Regions from separate parts of the Streptomyces sp. NPDC051740 genome, predicted to be linked through region 2. Evidence: riboswitches for the same ligand, from Rfam matches in the RefSeq annotation. Region 2 holds a riboswitch; each other region holds the start of a gene.
What was found. A riboswitch is a leader RNA that binds a small molecule or an ion and turns the genes downstream of it on or off. The one in region 2 is predicted to bind cyclic di-AMP.

Region 1: linked by a shared signal. The riboswitch ahead of ACIA6T_RS00620 (transglycosylase SLT domain-containing protein) and the one ahead of ACIA6T_RS12060 (M23 family metallopeptidase) in region 2 are both predicted to bind cyclic di-AMP.
Region 3: linked by a shared signal. The riboswitch ahead of ACIA6T_RS19775 (C40 family peptidase) and the one ahead of ACIA6T_RS12060 (M23 family metallopeptidase) in region 2 are both predicted to bind cyclic di-AMP.
Region 4: linked by a shared signal. The riboswitch ahead of ACIA6T_RS27990 (transglycosylase family protein) and the one ahead of ACIA6T_RS12060 (M23 family metallopeptidase) in region 2 are both predicted to bind cyclic di-AMP.

What each region holds. Positions count from the first base shown of each region.
Region 1 is NZ_JBITCL010000001.1:129,898-134,238, reverse strand. Features, by position in the region: gene ACIA6T_RS00630 (outer membrane lipoprotein carrier protein LolA) at 1-306, opposite strand, end outside; gene ACIA6T_RS00625 (polyprenyl synthetase family protein) at 548-1,558, opposite strand; cyclic di-AMP (ydaO/yuaA leader) riboswitch at 2,133-2,300, shown strand; gene ACIA6T_RS00620 (transglycosylase SLT domain-containing protein) at 2,306-2,800, shown strand; gene ACIA6T_RS00615 (HAD family hydrolase) at 2,764-3,636, opposite strand; gene ACIA6T_RS00610 (GNAT family N-acetyltransferase) at 3,869-4,341, shown strand, end outside.
Region 2 is NZ_JBITCL010000005.1:448,887-453,227, reverse strand. Features, by position in the region: gene trmB (tRNA (guanosine(46)-N7)-methyltransferase TrmB) at 1-378, shown strand, start outside; gene ACIA6T_RS12065 (PrsW family intramembrane metalloprotease) at 408-1,751, shown strand; gene ACIA6T_RS12060 (M23 family metallopeptidase) at 1,843-2,862, opposite strand; cyclic di-AMP (ydaO/yuaA leader) riboswitch at 2,875-3,032, opposite strand; tRNA gene ACIA6T_RS12055 (tRNA-Met) at 3,362-3,435, opposite strand; gene ACIA6T_RS12050 (dihydrofolate reductase family protein) at 3,499-4,341, opposite strand, start outside.
Region 3 is NZ_JBITCL010000011.1:54,183-58,523, forward strand. Features, by position in the region: gene ACIA6T_RS19755 (8-amino-7-oxononanoate synthase) at 1-873, shown strand, start outside; gene ACIA6T_RS19760 (DUF397 domain-containing protein) at 927-1,151, opposite strand; gene ACIA6T_RS19765 (helix-turn-helix domain-containing protein) at 1,161-2,021, opposite strand; gene ACIA6T_RS19770 (ATP-binding protein) at 2,234-2,695, shown strand; gene ACIA6T_RS19775 (C40 family peptidase) at 2,735-3,208, opposite strand; cyclic di-AMP (ydaO/yuaA leader) riboswitch at 3,212-3,414, opposite strand; gene ACIA6T_RS19780 (hypothetical protein) at 3,735-4,043, opposite strand; gene ACIA6T_RS19785 (ATP-dependent Clp protease proteolytic subunit) at 4,051-4,341, opposite strand, start outside.
Region 4 is NZ_JBITCL010000020.1:93,678-98,018, reverse strand. Features, by position in the region: gene eno (phosphopyruvate hydratase) at 1-1,061, opposite strand, end outside; gene ACIA6T_RS27990 (transglycosylase family protein) at 1,294-2,016, opposite strand; cyclic di-AMP (ydaO/yuaA leader) riboswitch at 2,020-2,188, opposite strand; gene ACIA6T_RS27985 (transglycosylase family protein) at 2,394-3,413, opposite strand; gene ACIA6T_RS27980 (cytochrome P450) at 3,617-4,341, opposite strand, start outside.

The sequences.
Region 1 (4,341 bases), on a different contig from region 2:
GGCGCCGGACGTGAGGCTGTTCTCCAGGCCGCCGAGGTCCGGCAGACCGAGGTCCGTGGTGATCTTCACGGTGCCGGACAGCTGCTCCACGTCCGACTGCGCGATCCTCTCCAGGAGCTGCGCGGCGGTGATCTCCGGCAGGTCGGGGTCGCCTGAGCTGGCGATCGCGGGGACGAGCCCGATGGTCGCGGCCGCCACCCCCATCACCGTGACCGGGACGACGTACCGCGCGGCCCTGCGCCGCCTCGTGCGCGGCTCGTCGGCCTCCCGCGCGGTCGTCATGTCGTCGGATTCGTACGGTGCCATGTGTGCCCTACCTCCGTGGTCGGCGGCGGCTTGTCGTCTCGTGACCTCGCACCGGTCTCACCCCGAGCCGCCATTCTCACCCGAATCGGTGAGAAGTGGTGTTGTCCGTCGTGGTCCATCTGACCAAATCCGGCAGGCGGATTCGTCAGACCCCGGACGCAACTCCACGTACTGCTGGGGTATGACACGGAGGGCGGTTTCCTCCCCCGCCCCGTAGGGGTCGGGGGGAGTCCGGGCCGGCTCAGCCCGCGCGGTGCACCACCGCGTCGCACAGTTGCACGAGTGCCGTCCTCGCCTCGCACTCCCGCAGCGGGGCGAGCGCCGCGCGCGCCTCCTCGGCGTAGCGCACGGTGTCCCGGCGGGCCTGCTCCAGCGCGGGGTGGGCGCGCAGCAGCCGCAGCGCCTCGGCGTGCCGGGCGTCGTCGGTGAGGTCGGAGTCGAGCAGCTCGCACAGGGCGATGTCGTCGGCGAGCCCGAGCCGGGCCGCCCGTTCGCGCAGCCGCAGCACGGGCAGGGTGGCGATGCCCTCGCGCAGGTCGGTACCGGGGGTCTTGCCGGACTCGTGGGAGTCGGAGGCGATGTCCAGGACGTCGTCGGCGAGCTGGAAGGCGACGCCGAGCCGCTCGCCGTACTGGGTCAGCACGTCCACGACCGTCTCGTCGGCGCCGGACATCATCGCGCCGAACCGGCAGGCGACGGCGACCAGCGAGCCGGTCTTGCCGCCGAGCACGTCCAGGTAGTGGTCGACCGGGTCGCGGCCGTCCTGCGGTCCCGCGGTCTCCAGGATCTGCCCGGTGACCAGCCGCTCGAACGCCTCGGCCTGCACCCGCACGGCCTCGGGACCGAGGTCGGCCAGGATGTGCGAGGCCCGCGCGAAGAGGAAGTCGCCGGTGAGGACCGCGACGGAGTTGCCCCAGCGGGCGTTCGCGCTGTCGACGCCGCGCCGCACCTCGGCCTCGTCCATCACGTCGTCGTGGTACAGCGTGGCCAGATGGGTGAGCTCCACGACCACGGCCGAGGGCACGACGCCGGGCGCGTAGGGGTCGCCGAACTGGGCGGCGAGCATCACGAGCAGCGGACGGAACCGCTTGCCGCCGGCCCGCACCAGGTGCTGGGCGGCTCCCGTGATGAAGGGGACCTCACTCTTGGTGGCCTCGAGCAGCCCTTCCTCGACAGCCGTCATTCCGGCCTGGACATCGGCTTCCAGAGCCTGGTCCCGCACGCTCAGCCCGAACGGCCCGACGACGGTCACGAGGGGTCTCCTGTCTGCTGGTGTCCACTGGCGGTTACACGGAATGTCGATAGGTCGCTGCCATCACTCAAGTCAGCGTATCCGGTCATGTTTCGATCACCGCCAGCGCCCGGCGTTACGGGCAGGGCGGTACGGGATCAGGAACGGAGTGCTTTTGATCGGTTGATAACAACGGACATTCTTCGGCTTTCCCGGACGTAGCAATCCACTCCTCGACCCGGCTCCGGACCCGCCTGCCGGGCCCCGCCTCGCCACGCGAACCATCCTGCCCGCCCCGGCGTCCGATTTGCCGCAAATGAAGAGCTAATTCACCTTGGCGAAAAATGCGCTCACAGGTAATCCCCAGTGAAGTGGGTCACGCGCGACCCGGCGCCCCCATCGCCCGTCGCCACTCGCCTTTCGCCTTTCCCCGGCGCCGAGTTGACCCTTGGCAGCAGCAAAGGATCAAGCGTCCCAAAACCCCCATCACAAGATCAAACGGCACCTTCTGTGATGCCCGCGCTTGTTCCCGACATGTGCTCTCGCATACGTTCCGGGCCTGCCGGGTGGACGCCTAATCCTGCCGCCGCCCGCATCACACCCGACGACGAACTCGAGACGGCAGGAGTGGGGGACCCAGGTAAGCCGCCGCACCGGACTTCGCACCGGGACGGCTAGGGGTGAAGCCATGCCCGCAGGGGCACGGCCGGGCACTCTCCCGCCCGAACCCGACAGCTCACCTCGCAGGCGTAGGAGAGGAACCCAGACATGCCTGCTTTCGGTCAGCTCAACCGCTTCGGCAACCGCCGCCTCGCCCGTTCCCTCGCCGTCGCCGGCGCCGGCGTCGCCGTGGTCGCCCTGCCGCTGTTCGGCGCGACCGGCGCCTCCGCGGCCACCACCGAGCCGACGGCGCCGACGACCGCCGCCTCCGTGACGGCGTACCCGGACAACCTCGACGGCTGGATCCGCGAGTCGCTGGACATCATGGCGCAGCAGGGCATCCCGGGCAGCTACGACGCCATCCACCGCAACATCATGCGCGAGTCCTCCGGCAACCCGTACGCCATCAACAACTGGGACTCCAACGCCGCCGCCGGCACCCCGTCGAAGGGCCTGCTGCAGGTCATCGACCCGACCTTCGCGGCCTACCACGTGCCCGGCACCGCCTTCGACCCGTACGACCCGGTCGCGAACATCACGGCGGCCTGCAACTACGCGGCCGACCGCTACGGCTCCATCGACAACGTCTTCGGCGCGTACTGAGCCACCCGCTGACGGGCGAGCGTCATCGCCCCGCCGAACAGTCGCTCGAGGACGACGGCCACGCCGTCGTCCTCGTTCGACGTGGTGACCTCGTCCGCCACCGCCTTCAGTTCGGGATGCGCGTTGGCCATGGCGACGCCGTGGGCCGCCCAGGCGAACATGGGGACGTCGTTCGGCATGTCGCCGAAGGCGATCGTCCGCGCCGGGCTCACCCCCAGGTGCTCGGCGGCCAGCGCCAGCCCGGTCGCCTTGGTCACCCCGCACGGCTGGAGCTCCACGGTGCCCGGCCCCGACATGGTGACCGTGGCCAGTGACCCGACCACCGACCGGGCCGCCGCCGCCAACGCGTCGTCGGACAGGTCCGGATGGCGCAGCAGCACCTTGCTGATCGGCCGGTCCCACAGCTCGGCCCGCCGCTCGACCCGCACCGCGGGCAGGGTCGGGTGCGGCATCAGATAGCCGGGCTCGATCAGCGTCAGCCCGTCGGCCCCGTCCTGGTCGACCGCGGCGTACACCTCCCCCACCTCGGCCTCGATCTTGCCGAGCGCGGTCTCCGCCAGTTCCCGGTCCAGCGTGACGGACCACAGCAGCCGGTGCGCGCCGGCGTCGTACACCTGCGCGCCCTGTCCGCACACCGCGAGCCCCGTGCAGCCCAGGTCGTCCAGGAGCGGCCGCACTCTGGGGGCCGGGCGCCCCGTCACCACGAGGTGCCGGGCGCCGGCCCGCTCCGCCCGCGCGAGCGCGGCGAGGGACCGGTCGGAGAGGGTGTCGTCGCCGCGCAGCAGCGTCCCGTCCAGGTCGGTGGCGATGAGTGAGTACGCGGTGGGTGCGGCCATGATCAGAGAATACGGACAAGCCGACGGTCCGATTCACCGTGCCCGTTTGCGCTCGCTTTGAGTGCGGTTCCCTTCTCTCGACTTCTCTCGACGCCGGGTAAGGACCGGTTCAGGTCTCTTTCCCCGTTTGGCAAGAACATGGTCCGCTATCTACCGTCCGCCCGGTCCGGGGCGGTACCTTCCAAGGGTCCAGGGGGGGACTTGATCGGGGGGTCAGGTGAGCAGTGGACGCATGCGTGTGCTGAGGCCCGGGGAGCTCGGCGAGGGGGAGCGGGAGCGCTGGCGGGAACTGCGCGCCGCGACGGACGCACCGCGCAACCCGTTCATGGAACCGGAGTTCAGCGTCGCCGTGGCCCGGGTGCGTCCGCGGGCCCGGGTCGCCGTGCTGTACGAGGGCGCTCAGCCGGTGGGTTTCCTGCCGTACGAGCGGGGTGTGCTGGGGCAGGGCCGGGCGATCGGGCTCGGGGTGTCGGACTGCCAGGGCGCGGTCCTGGGCCCCGGTGTCGCCCTGGAGACGGACGAACTGCTGCGGGGCTGCTCGGTGTCGAGCTTCGCCTTCGACAACCTGGAGGCGGACCAGCGGCTGTTCGTGCCGTACGCGGCCGAGGAGCACGCCACCTACGTCATCGACGTGGAGAAGGGCTACGAGACGTACGAGTCGGTGCTGCGCGCCCAGTCGCCGAAGTTCCTGAAGACCACGCTGGC
Region 2 (4,341 bases):
ATCCTGCTGCGCGAGATGCTCGCCCCCGGCTCCCTCGGCGGACTGCGCGTGTACTTCCCCGACCCCTGGCCGAAGAAGCGGCACCACAAGCGGCGGCTGATCCAGCCGGAGTTCCTCACCCTCGCCGCGACCCGCCTCGCGCCGGGGGCGGTACTGCACTGCGCCACCGACTGGGAGCCGTACGCGGAGCAGATGCTGGAGGTGCTCACCGCGCATCCCTGCTTCGAGAACACGCGGCCGGACGGCGGTTTCGCGCCGCGTCCCGCCTTCCGGCCGCTCACCCGTTTCGAGGGGCAGGGACTGGAGAAGGGTCATGTGGTGAACGACGTGCTCTTCCGCCACGTACCGCGGGACGAGCAGGCAGCAGACCGAGCCTGATACAGCCCCGCCTCGTTAGGGTCGATCCCGTGGCCATCAGTCCCCCGTACCCGACGCCTCCCGGCGGAGCGCCGCGGCACGCGCACTGGTGGCAGCGGCCCTGGGTGCGGTACGGCGCGCTGATCACGCTGCTCGCCCTGTCCGGTCTTGTCATCCTCGCGCTGGTGCGCGAGCAGACCGGGACGCGGGGGTTCCTGGTCGGGCTCGGCCTCGCCGTCCTGCCCGTGCCGCTTCTCGTCGCCGCCTTCCGGTGGCTGGACCGGGTCGAGCCGGGACCCTGGCGGAACCTGCTGTTCTCCTTCGCCTGGGGTGCCTGCGCGGCGGCGCTGATGGCGATCGTCGCGAACAGTTTCGCCACCCGGTGGATAGCGACGGCGACCGCCGACCCGACCGGCGCCGACACCCTCGGCTCGACCGTCATAGCGCCGGTGGTGGAGGAGTCCGCGAAGGCCGCTGCCGTCCTGCTGGTGTTCCTGTTCCGCAGACGCGACTTCACCGGGATCCTCGACGGCGTGGTGATAGCCGGGGTCACCGCCACCGGCTTCGCGTTCACCGAGAACATCCTCTACCTCGGCACCGCCTTCGGCACCGACCAGCTCACCGGCGACAGCGGCATCGCCTCGGTCACCGCGGCGACCTTCTTCGTCCGCGTCGTGATGTCGCCGTTCGCGCATCCCCTGTTCACCGTGCTCACCGGGATCGGCTTCGGCATCGCCGCGCTGTCCACGGACCGGCAGCGGGCCCGGCGCGTGCTGCCGCCGCTCGGCGGGCTGCTCCTCGCGATGGGCGTGCACGCGCTGTGGAACGGCTCCTCGGCGCTCGGCCAGTACGGCTTCCTCGCGGTGTACGCGGCGTTCATGGTGCCGGCGTTCGGGCTGCTGACCTGGCTGGCGGTGTGGACGCGGCAGCGGGAGCTGCGGACCGTACGGGCGGAGCTGCCCGCGTACGTGGCCGCCGGGTGGATCGACGCGGCGGGGCCGTTCGCACTGGGCTCGATGCGGGCTCGGCGCCTCGCCCGGCGGTACGCGCGCCGCCACGGCGGGAGGGCGGCGGCACGGTCGGTCGCCGCGTACGAGGCGTACGCGACGTCGCTGGCGTTCCTGCGGCACCGGGGGCGGCTCGGGCGGGCGGGGACGGACTTCATCACGCGGGAACGCGAGCTGCTGCTGGAGCTGTGGCACCGGCGGTCAGCGGCCCGGCCCGCCCTGGAGCACGCGGCCCGCGCGACCGCGCCCCGGGTTCCGGTCGCCACGGCACCGTGGGCGGGGTACGGCTGGTACGGCGCGTACGGCGGCTACGGGCATCCACCGCACGGACAGCCGCCGTACGGGTACCCGTACACCACGCACGACCCGAACGCCCGCCGGTCCTGACGGCCCCGCACCGCCCCCGAGAACACCTGACCGGCAGCCCTGACATCGGGGGGTCGTCGTCGGGACTGCCGGGGTTCGGAAGCGGCGGGGCTCAGGGGGTGAGGCCCTTGCTCTGCAGCCACGCCATCGGGTCGATGCCCGAGCCGGAGCCGCCGGAGTGGACCTCCAGGTGGAGGTGGGCGCCGGTGGAGTTGCCGGTGGAGCCGACGCGGCCGATCACATCGCCGGTGTTGACCTTCTGGCCGACGCTGACGCTGATGGAGGACTGGTGAGCGTACCAGATCTCGGTGCCGTCGTCGAGAGTGAGCACGGTCTTGTAGCCGTAGGAGCCGTCCCAGCCGGCGGAGGTGATCGTGCCGGTGTGGACCGCCTTGATCAGCGTGCCCGTGGGGGCGGCGAAGTCGAGGCCGGTGTGGTAGCCGGAGGACCAGTAGGCGCCGGCCTGGCCGAAGGTCGAGGAGAGGGTGTACGAGGAGGTCGGCAGCGCGTACTGCTTGGCCAGCTCGGCGAGGCGCTCGGCCTCGGCCTTCTTCGCGGCCTCCTCCTCCGCCTTCTTCTTGGCGGCCTCGGCCTTGGCCTCGGCCTCCTTCTCCGCCTTGGCCGCGGCCTCGGCGGCCTGCTTCTCGGCGGCGGCGACGGCCTCGGCGGCGGCCTTGGTCTCGGCCTGGCTCTGCTGCTGCTCGACCTGGGCCATGATCCGGGTGCGCAGCGCCTCACCGGCGCCGGCGGTGCCCTGCTCGGTGTCGGCGGCGGTCATGGCGAGGGTGCTGAGGGGGGTGGACGATCCCTCGGGGGTTTCCTCGTCGGAGATGAGGGAACCCACGTTGGGGAGGTCGGGCATGGAGATCGAGACCGGCGGCTTGCCGGTCTGGGCGCTGGCCATGCCGCCGGCGCCGACGGCCGCTATGACGCCGACGCCCAGGACGGTGGAGCTGCGGGCGAGTCCTCCGCCGCGCTGCTTGGAGACGCGATGCCGGCCGCGTACGGGACGAAGGGACTCCGCGGTGGGGTTCCACTCCTCGAAGGGGCCCTCGTCGGTGTGGCCGGCGCCGTAGGCGACGGTGTCGCTCGGCTTGAACGGGGCTTCGGGGGCAGGCGGGTTGGACGCCACGTGGGCGCGCTCCTTTCCTTCCGTCTTCGCCTACCGGGTTAGCTGACGGGTTCGGAGCGGGAAGGTCTCCTACGCGCGTATACGAGCCGTGTCGCCACGGCGGTATCCACGCGATTCACCCCATGGTGGTGGTTCCCCGGTTCCCTTGCGGGATTCGGCGCGTGCGCACGGAGCCGCCTTCTGTGACGGCTGGGACGACCGCGCTGCGTTATCGAACGTTAATAGACGCGAGGGTCGTATTCCAAGCCGTTCCTCTTGATCGTTAACGATCCCCGGGGGGACTTAAGCGCCATGAGCGGCCAAAAACGGGCGAGTTGACCGCACCTCAGGCCGTCTTGGGTGACGGGCGGTTTCTGACCGTGCGTCAGTTGTTATGCGCTGCGGGGTGGGTTGCTCACAACGAGTGAGAACGGGGAGCGGGCGGGAGCGGGCCGCGACGGGCGGGAAACGGAAAACACCGAGGGCCGGAATCCTTTGGATTCCGGCCCTCGGCCTTCAGTAGCGGGGACAGGATTTGAACCTGCGACCTCTGGGTTATGAGCCCAGCGAGCTACCGAGCTGCTCCACCCCGCGTCGTTGAAACCAGTGTACGCCATCCGCGGGACACGGCGCACACCCGTTACCGGCGGCCCGGTCTCAGCGGCCGAGCAGATGGCCGTTGGGTGCCTTGGCACGGTCCGCGTGCTCCGGCAGGACGACGACGGTGGCGCCCCCGGCCGCCAGCACGCCGCTGCCGTCGGCGTCCGCCACGAACGTGTCCGGCTCGCGCCAGGCCGTGACCACCCTCCGCACTCCCGCGTCCAGGACCAGCCGGGCACAGGGCGCAGGGCGGGACGCGCGGCGGGCGCAGGGCTCCAGGCTGGAGTACACGGTGGCGGTGACGAGCCGGGGGTCCGTGGGGTCGGTCTTGGCGAGCGCGGCCTCCTCCGCGTGCACCACCGGGTCGGCGCCCTCCCGGGAGTGACCGCGCGCCAGCTCCGTACCGTCGGCGGCCACCACGACCGCGCCCACGCTGAACGCCGTCTCCGAGGGCGGGCACTCGGCGGCCAGCTCACAGGCGAGGGCCAGCCAGTGGTGGTCGGCGGCGGAGGGCAGCGGGCCGGTGCCGGGGGCGGTGGGCTCGTAGCGCGTCAGGACGACGTCGCCGACCTGGCGGGTCTCGACCATCCGCAGCCGGCCGCCCTGGTAGGAGCCGGGACCGAAGAGGCGCGGGGCCTCGGGGTCGCCGACGAACAGCGGGGCGAGGACCAACTGGAGCTCGTCGGCCAGCCCCTCGGTGAGGAGCTGCGTGTGGACCGTGCCGCCGCCCTCGACCATGAGCCGCCGCACCCCGCGCTCGGCGTGCAGGTGCTCCAGCAGCCGCCGCCAGTCGAGCTCGGCGCCGAGCGGGACGACGTCGGCGGCGAGACCGAGGGCGTGGGCGCGCTCGGCGCCCTCGTCGGTCGTGTAGAGGACCTTCTCGCCGCCGGTGTGCCAGAA
Region 3 (4,341 bases), on a different contig from region 2:
TTCTGCGGCTTCGAGGCGGCCCTGGTCTTCTCCTCCGGCTACGCGGCCAACCTCGCCGCCGTCACCGTGCTGGCCCCGCACGGCTCCAGGATCGTCTCCGACGCGGGCAACCACGCCTCGCTGATCGACGGCTGCCGGCTCGCCCGCGGTACCACGCAGGTCGTGGCGCACTCCGATCCCGACGCCGTGCGCAAGGCGCTGGACGGGCACGACGGGCCCGCGGTCGCGGTGTCCGACACGGTGTTCTCGGTGGACGGCGACGCCGCTCCGCTCACCGGGCTCGCCGAGGCGTGCCGGGAGCACGGCGCGGGTCTGGTGCTCGACGACGCGCACGGTCTCGGTGTGCTCGGCGACGGCGGACGCGGGGCCCCGCACACGGCGGGACTGGCGGGCGCCGACGACGTCGTCGTGACGGTGACGCTGTCCAAGTCGCTCGGCAGTCAGGGCGGAGCGGTGCTCGGCCCGGCCCGGGTGATCGAACACCTGGTCAACGCGGCCCGGACGTTCATCTTCGACACGGGACTCGCCCCCGCCGCGGCGGGGGCGGCCCTGGCGGCCCTGCGGCTGCTGCGCCGTGAGCCGGGGCGCGCGGCACGGGCGGGCGAGGTGGCGCGGGAACTGCACTCCCGGCTGACGGCCGCGGGTCTGGAAGCGGTGCGTCCGGACGCCGCGGTCGTCTCCGTGCGCGCCCCTTCCCCGGAGCAGGCCGTGCGATGGGCGGCCGACTGCCGGGCGGCCGGTCTGTCCGTGGGCTGCTTCCGTCCTCCTTCCGTGCCCGACGGTGTCTCACGGCTCAGACTGACCGCCCGCGCGGACCTGTCCGGGGCGGAGATCGAACGCGCTGTACGGGTGATCGGCGAGACGCGGCCATGAGTCGGCGGGACACGGCCGTGCGTCGCCCGACGACGGACCGACCGGCCGGGTCGTCAGCCGACCGCGGTCACGAACTCCGTCCAGCTGACGGGGGAGAAGAGCAGCACGGGCCCGTCCGGGGCCTTGGAGTCGCGCACGGCGAGCAGTCCGGCCAGGGGGCCGGCGGCCGGCCGGGCCGTCTCCACGCAGTTGTTCGCCCCCGTGCTGTAGCTGCTGCGCAGCCACCTCACATCGCGCAGTGCGAGGTCGGAAGGGATGGTCCGAGGCGGTACGGGCATCGTGCCTCCTTACACGCCGGCGGCTGTGCCGGCGATGAAATCCAACGAGTCCTCGGGTGAAAGGGCGTGGATCGAGAGGGCGTCGAAGGCCTCCGAGTACACCCGGAGGTCTTCTTTCCGCTCCAGGTGGAGGCTACTCGTCAAGTGGTCGAGAACCACCACGTCCAGATCAGAAGTGCGCGAAAATGAAAAGATTACGAAAGGACCGGTCATGCCGATGTGCGCGCCGGCGCTGAACGGCAGGACCTGCAACCGCACCTGGGGCAGCCGGGCCGCCTCGACCAGCCGGTTGAGCTGGCGGGTCATCACACCGGGACCGCCGACCTCCCGGCGCAGCACCGCCTCGTCCAGGACCGCGCTGAGCTCCAGCGGCGGCGTCGCCCGCAGCACGTCCTGCCGGGCCAGCCGCACCTCCACCAGCGTGTCCAGCCGCTCCTCCGGCGCGTCCTCCAGGGCCGCCTCCGTCACGGCGCGCGCGTACTCCGGTGTCTGCAGCAGCCCCGGGATCACCGTGGTCTCCAGGGTGCGCATCGCGCTCGCCTGCGACTCCAGGCTGATGAAGTCCCGGTAGGTCGGCGGCAGTACGCCCCGGTAGGCGTGCCACCAGTGGTGCCGTCCGTCGCCGTCACCGGAGCCCGACAGCACCAGCAGCAGCTCCCGCAGCTGCGGGTCGGCCACGCCGTAGACGTCGAGCAGTAACCGCACGTCGGCCGGTTTCACCCCGCTCGTACCCGTCTCGATCCGGCTCACCTTCGACTGGTGCCAGCCCGCGAGGCGGGCCGCCTCACCGCTGGTGAGTCCCGCCGAGGTGCGCAGCGCGCGCAGTTCGGCGCCCAGTTTCCGGCGGCGCACCGCGGGACCGTGCTGCATGGACTTCTCCTTACTCCTTCCGGGTCGCCCGGATACGGTCTCCCGTCGCAGAGTTCACCGTTTTGAGCGACAGATATATGCACATCTTGGTGGATCGCCGTCCTGCGCCGTGCGGGGATGGCAGTCTGGCGACGAAGCACCAGTGCGGGACCGTACTCGAACCATCCGCTCCGTGTCGGACTGCGGTCCCGTGGGAAAGGGGCGACGTCGCCATGGCAGACCATCTGGAAGCATCCGTCACTCTGCCGAGCGATCCCGCCTCGGTCTCGGCCGCCCGTGCCCATGTGGTGGGCGCGCTGGAGGAATGGGGCATGCCGGCGGACGCGGAACTGTGCGACACCGTCCGGCTGATCGTCTCCGAACTCGCCACCAACGCGGTGCAGCACACGTTCGGGCAGTCGCCCACGTTCACCGTGGACGTCGTCCTGGTCCGTGACGAGCGGGTGCACATCGGTGTCACGGACAGCCACCCGCGGTTCCCCAAGCGGCTGCCCGCGGCGGTCCAGCAGGACAACGGCCGCGGGCTGGTCATCATCCGCTGGCTGACCGCGGAGTGTGGCGGCAGGCTCAGAATCCGCCCCACGCGCGAGGGTGGCAAGACCGTTTCGGTCGAACTCCCGTGGGCCGTCCGGGCCGCCGAGGCGGTCACGGCGGCGGGACAGCAGGAGCAGTAACCGGGCGGCGGTGCCCCGGGGCACCGCCGCCCGCCGCGGTCACCTCACCCGGCCGTACGAGACGCTGCGGGTCCAGATCTTCTGCAGGCGCACCACGTCCCCGGTCTTCGGGGCGTGCCAGATCTTGCCCTTACCCGCGTAGATGCCGACGTGGTAGACGTAGCCGCCCGAATGGAAGAACACCAGGTCTCCCGCCCTGCGGTTCCCGGCGGAGATGTGGCGCGTCTTGTTGTACTGCTGGGCGGCGGTGCGCGGCAGCTTCTTGCCCGCCTTCTTGAACGAGTACAGCGTCAGACCCGAGCAGTCGAACCTGTACGGTCCCGTGGCGCCCCACTTGTAGGGCGAGCCCTTCTTGGAGGCGGCGATGTTCAGCGCCTTGGTGGCCAGGCCCGCGGCGGCCGCCTCCGAGGCGGCGCCGGGGACCACGATCGAGCCGCCCACGGCGGCCAGGGTGAGGGCCGAGGCCGTGCCGGCCCGGGCGATGAGAGACGGGACACGATTGAGCGCAGTCATGCGCAACCCTTCGTCAGCCGCCTGTGAAGGATGACCTGTCGGATTCGGGCTGGCGAAGTGGCCCGGCCGCACATGTGCGGCTTCACCCCAAGGACTGCTCGGAACTGACGTCCCGGCGGCCCGTCGTGCCTGGGTCCTCCACTCCTGCCGATCCACTCCTGTCGACCGGTCATCCGGGCGGCGGCAGGACTCGGCGTCCGCCCGGATCGCCCCGCCGCGGCGGCGGGGTCTTGTCGTCAGTCAGGGATCTTGGCTCATGGCGCGATCGAAATCCCAACGGAACGTGGGGTTTGTGTTGTTACTCACCAATCACCCGTTCGGGTGGACGCCTCCGTGTTCGGGTCCTCGCCGAGGGCCGGGGGAGTCGCGGACCAGGGGTGGAGAGCACCGTTCCGTCCGTGCGGTACGCGCGCTGCGCAACTTCGGGCGCCCGAAAACAGCAGGTTCGTCTACGCCGGACGGGGGTACGCCGTTTGGTCCGTTTCAACCCCGGCCGGAGCGTACCGCCGGCCGGGGTCCGCGGGGGTCAACTGCCGGGGGCCGGCGGCAGTGTGACCCTGGCCGTGCGCCGTTCGCCGTCCAGCACGCGCAGGGCCCGGGCCAGCGTGCCGGAGTGCAGTTCGCTCTCGCCGCGCCGGTGCATCAGGGTCAGTGCGTCGCGCAGCGCGACGGCTTTGCCGACCAGCGCCTGAGCCGCGCGCAGTCCGCGGTAGGTGTCACCGCCCAGGGCCGGGTTGACCCGGCCGAGCAGGTCGACGGCCTCGAGGTAACGGTCGATCAACTCGGCCTCCGCGCGGGTCAGCGCGGGCAGCGGCGGCAGCTCCGGTGGCAGCATCCGCGGCTCACCTCGCGCCGGAGGCGGGGGACAGGCTCCTGCGGCCGGGCACGATCCGGTCCGCCAGGCCGTACTCCACCGCCGCCTGCGCGTCGAGGACCTTGTCCCGCTCGATGTCCGCCCGGACCTGCTCCGCGGTGCGGCCCGTGTGCCGGACCAGGATCTCCTCCATCCGCGACCGGATACGGGTCAACTCCTCGGCCCGGATCGCCAGATCGCTGGTCTGTCCCTCGACCGGCTCCGGGAGGGAGGGCTGGCGGAGCACCAGACGGGAACCGGGCAGCAGCAGCCGCTTGCC
Region 4 (4,341 bases), on a different contig from region 2:
CGCTGGGCCAGCTCGACGGCGTCCAGGGTCTCGGTCAGCGAGCCGATCTGGTTGACCTTGACCAGCAGGGCGTTGGCGGCGCCCTCCTCGATGCCGCGGGCGAGGCGCTCGGGGTTGGTGACGAACAGGTCGTCGCCGACGAGCTGGACCTTGTCACCGAGCTTGGCGGTGATGGTCTTCCAGCCCTCCCAGTCGTCCTCGAACAGCGGGTCCTCGATGGAGACCAGCGGGTACGCCTCGACGAGCTCGGCGTAGTACTCGGTCATCTCGGCGGCGGAGCGCTCCTTGCCCTCGAAGGTGTAGGAGCCGTCCTTGTAGAACTCGGACGCGGCGACGTCGAGCGCGAGGGCGATCTGCTCGCCGGGGGTGTAGCCGGCCTCCTTGATCGCCTCGAGGATGAGGTCGAGGGCCTCGCGGTTGGAGCCGAGGTTCGGGGCGAAGCCGCCCTCGTCGCCGAGGCCGGTGGCCAGGCCCTTGCTCTTCAGGACCTTCTTCAGGGTGTGGTAGACCTCGGTGCCCCAGCGCAGGGCCTCGGAGAAGGACTCCGCGCCGATCGGGGCGATCATGAACTCCTGGATGTCCACGTTGGAGTCGGCGTGCGAGCCGCCGTTCAGGATGTTCATCATCGGCACCGGCAGCAGGTGCGCGTTGGGGCCGCCCAGGTAGCGGAAGAGCGGGAGGTCGGAGGCCTCGGAGGCGGCGTGGGCGACGGCGAGCGAGACGCCGAGGATGGCGTTGGCGCCGAGGGAGCCCTTGTTGTCGGTGGCGTCCAGGTCGAACATCGCCTGGTCGATCAGGCGCTGCTCGGTGGCGTCGTAGCCGACGAGTTCCGGGCCGATCTGCTCGATGACGGCCAGGACGGCCTTCTCGACACCCTTGCCCAGGTAACGGTTGGCATCGCCGTCACGGAGTTCGATGGCCTCGAAGGCGCCGGTGGAGGCGCCGGACGGGACGGCGGCACGACCCGTGCTGCCGTCGTCGAGGCCGACCTCGACCTCGACCGTGGGGTTGCCTCGGGAGTCCAGGATTTCCCGGGCTACGACGACGTCGATGGACGGCACGAGCATCTCCTTCTTGGATGTGACGCGGGTGGGCAGGACCCCGGAGGGTCTTGCGAGTCCGAGCCTAACCGGCTCCGGGCGATCGGCCATCCGGCCGCCCGTCCCGTGGACAGAACCGAGAGTAAATTGTTTCCGAATGGAACAAAGCCGTTTCCGGAAACCCGGCCGCAAAAACCCCGCCCCGGCGCGTACGGGGGAAGACGCGCCGGGGCGGGGAGCAGGGGGCAGCCGCTTACTTGAGGTGCAGCTGCTGGCCCGGGTAGATGAGGTCGGCGTCGTCGACGATGTCGTCGTTCAGCTCGAACAGCTCGGCCCAGCCGCCCTCGACGTCGTGCTCGGTGGCGATGGAGCTGAGGGTGTCGCCCTTGAGGACCTTGTACTCGCCGTCGCCCTTCTCGACCTTCTTGCCGGTCGGGGTGGTGACGGTCTTCTCCTCGGCCTTCCGCTCGACCTGCTTCTCGGTCTTCTGCTCGGCGGCCGGGCGCTCGGTGGAGCGGGAGGCCTTCTGCTCGGTCTCACGGGTCCCGGTGGAACCGGTGCTCTGCGAGGAGCCGGAGCCGTTCGAGGAGGAGCCGGTGTAGGCGGCGTTGGACAGGCCCGTGCCGCAGACCGGCCAGGCGCCCTTGCCCTGGCCCGCGAGGACCTTCTCGGCGATCTCGATCTGCTGCGCCTTGCTGGCCCGGTCGGCGGTGGAGGCGTACTGCGTGCCGCCGTACGCGGCCCAGGTGGAGGCGGAGAACTGCAGGCCGCCGTAGTAACCGTTGCCGGTGTTGATGGACCAGTTGCCGCCGGACTCGCACTGGGCGACGGTGTCCCACTCGGAGGCGGTGGCGGCGGAGGCGCTGCCGGACGCCATCAGCGGGGCGGCGACGGCGGCGGAGGCGACACCGGCGACGGCGATCGCGCGGGTGGCCTTGGACGGACGACGGTGCTTGCCCTTGCCGGAAAACAGCATGGTGGATCCCCTCACCGACGCCTGCGAGGTGAGCTGTCGGGTTCGGGCCGGTTGAGTTGCCCGGCCGCGCCCCTTGCGGGACGCGGCTTCACCCCAAGCCCTCTCCGGTGTCAACCACCGGAAGGGGCGCTTACCTTGGGTCCCCCGCTCCTGCCTACGGCGCATGACGCGACGACTGTTCCCGTGCTGCCACTGGCAGGATTCGGCGTGGCGGCAGCCGGGGCCCGCGGTGGCGAGCGGTCACGACCGTAGACACGCGATCCGCGGAATTTCAAAGACGATCAGGGCCTCTGAGACCTATCTCTCACAGTCTTTAAACCGGACATTCGTCGCGAATCATGACGCCAACTGCCGCCGCGTCCAGTCCCTTTCGGGCGTCACTTCTCGTCCGGTCCGACCCCGACCTCGAGCTCCTGACCCGGCAGGATGAGGTCCGGGTCGGCACCGACGACCTGCTCGTTCTCGGCGTAGAGCGACCGCCATCCGCCGCCCAGCTCAAGGGAGTCGGCGATGGACGAGAGGCTGTCGCCGGTGCGCACGGTGTACGAGCCGTCGGCGGCATCGCGCGAGGCGTCGGTGCCGCGCGAGGCATGCCGGCCGGACGATTCCGACGTACGGTCCTCCACCACACCCTCCTCGGCGGTGACGCCGCGGTGGCGGCCCGTGCCGGTGTCCTCGGTGTCGGTGACTTCGGAAGAACCGGTGGTCTGCCCCGACTTGTCCGACTCGTCACTCTTGGGGGTGGCCGAGGCGGAGGGGGAGGTGCCGGATCCGTCGCCGGAGCCGGTGTCCGAATCCGTGTCCGAGCCGCTCGCCTCGTCGGACTTGGCCGATTCACCGGCCGCACCCTCGCCGTCCTCCGGCCCTTCCGCGTCGGACGAGGCCGACGGGGAGGGCGAAGCGGACGAATCACCGGAGTCCGAAGAATCGGATGATGCGGAGGAGTTGGAGGAGTTGGAGGAGCCGGACGTGTCCGAGGTCGAGTCCCCCGCCACGCCCGTGTCGATGTCGGCCGACGTCGAGTCCTGGTTCAGGCCCGCCGTCAGTCCGCAGGTGCGCCACGCGCCGACCCCCTGGTCGGCGAGGATTCTCTCGGCCACGGCTATCTGCTGGCCGCGGCTGGCCTGGTCGGGGCTGGTCGCGTAGTCCAGTCCGCCGTAGCTCTCCCAGTCGTCCTGGGTCAACTGCAGGCCGCCGTAGTAGCCGTTGCCGGTGTTCTGGCTCCACGAGCCGCCGGACTCGCACTCGGCGACCCGGTCCCAGGTCGCGCCGTCGGCCGCGCTGGCGCTGCCGGCCCCGAGGAGCGGGATCGCGATGGCGGAGCCGGTCACCCCGGCCGCGACGAGGAGAGCCGGAGCCTGGCGGGGGCGGCGGTGCCGACCGTTCCCGGAGAGCATGCGGAGACCTTTCGCAAGACAGCAATGACCGGCGCGGCGAACGGAAACCGAACCGATGCACCGCACTTGATGGGTGAACGTATCCGCAGACGATCACTTGTCACAAGTTCATGCCGCGCAGATCACGTGAAGATCACAGAGTTGAGCGCGTGTCATGTTTGCGCCGGTCCGCTCGGGGGCACAGCGGACGGCGGCCCGGTCCGTCACTTCCGCGGAGGGGTGAACTCCACCGGGAGCGTACGCAGTCCGCGCATGATGAGCCCGCCCCGCCAGCGGAGTTCGGCCGGTTCCGCCGCGAGCCGCAGGTCCGGCAGGCGCGTCAGCAGGGTGGCGAGCGCGATCTGGCCCTCCAGGCGGGCCAGCGGGGCGCCCAGGCAGTAGTGGATGCCGTGGCCGTATCCCAGATGCTGGTTGTCGCGCCGGCCGAGGTCGAGCACGTCCGGGTCGGCGAACCGCTCCGGGTCCCGGTCCGCGGCGGCGAGTACGACGAGGACGGGGTCGCCGGCCGCGATGCGCTGCCCGCCGATGGTGACCGGCTCGGTGGCGAACCGCCAGGTGGCGAGTTCCACGGGACCGTCGTACCGCAGGAGCTCCTCGACACCGGTCTCCAGCAGCCCGCGCTCCCCGGCGGCGAGGGCCCCCTGCAGGCGCTCACGCTGGTCGGGGTGGGTGAGCAGGGCGTAGGTGCCGTTGCCGATGAGGTTGACGGTGGTCTCGAAGCCGGCGAACAGCAGGATGAACGCCATGGCGGCGGCCTCGTTCTCGGTGAGGTGCTCACCGTGGTCGGAGGCGCGGATGAGGCCGGAGATGAGGTCCTCGCCGGGGGCGGGTTCGGCGGGGAGCGCCTCGCGCTTGCGGTGGATCAGCTCGGCGAGGTAGCCGCGCATCTTCTTCACGGACCGGGCGACCCCGCCGCGCGGTCCTCCGC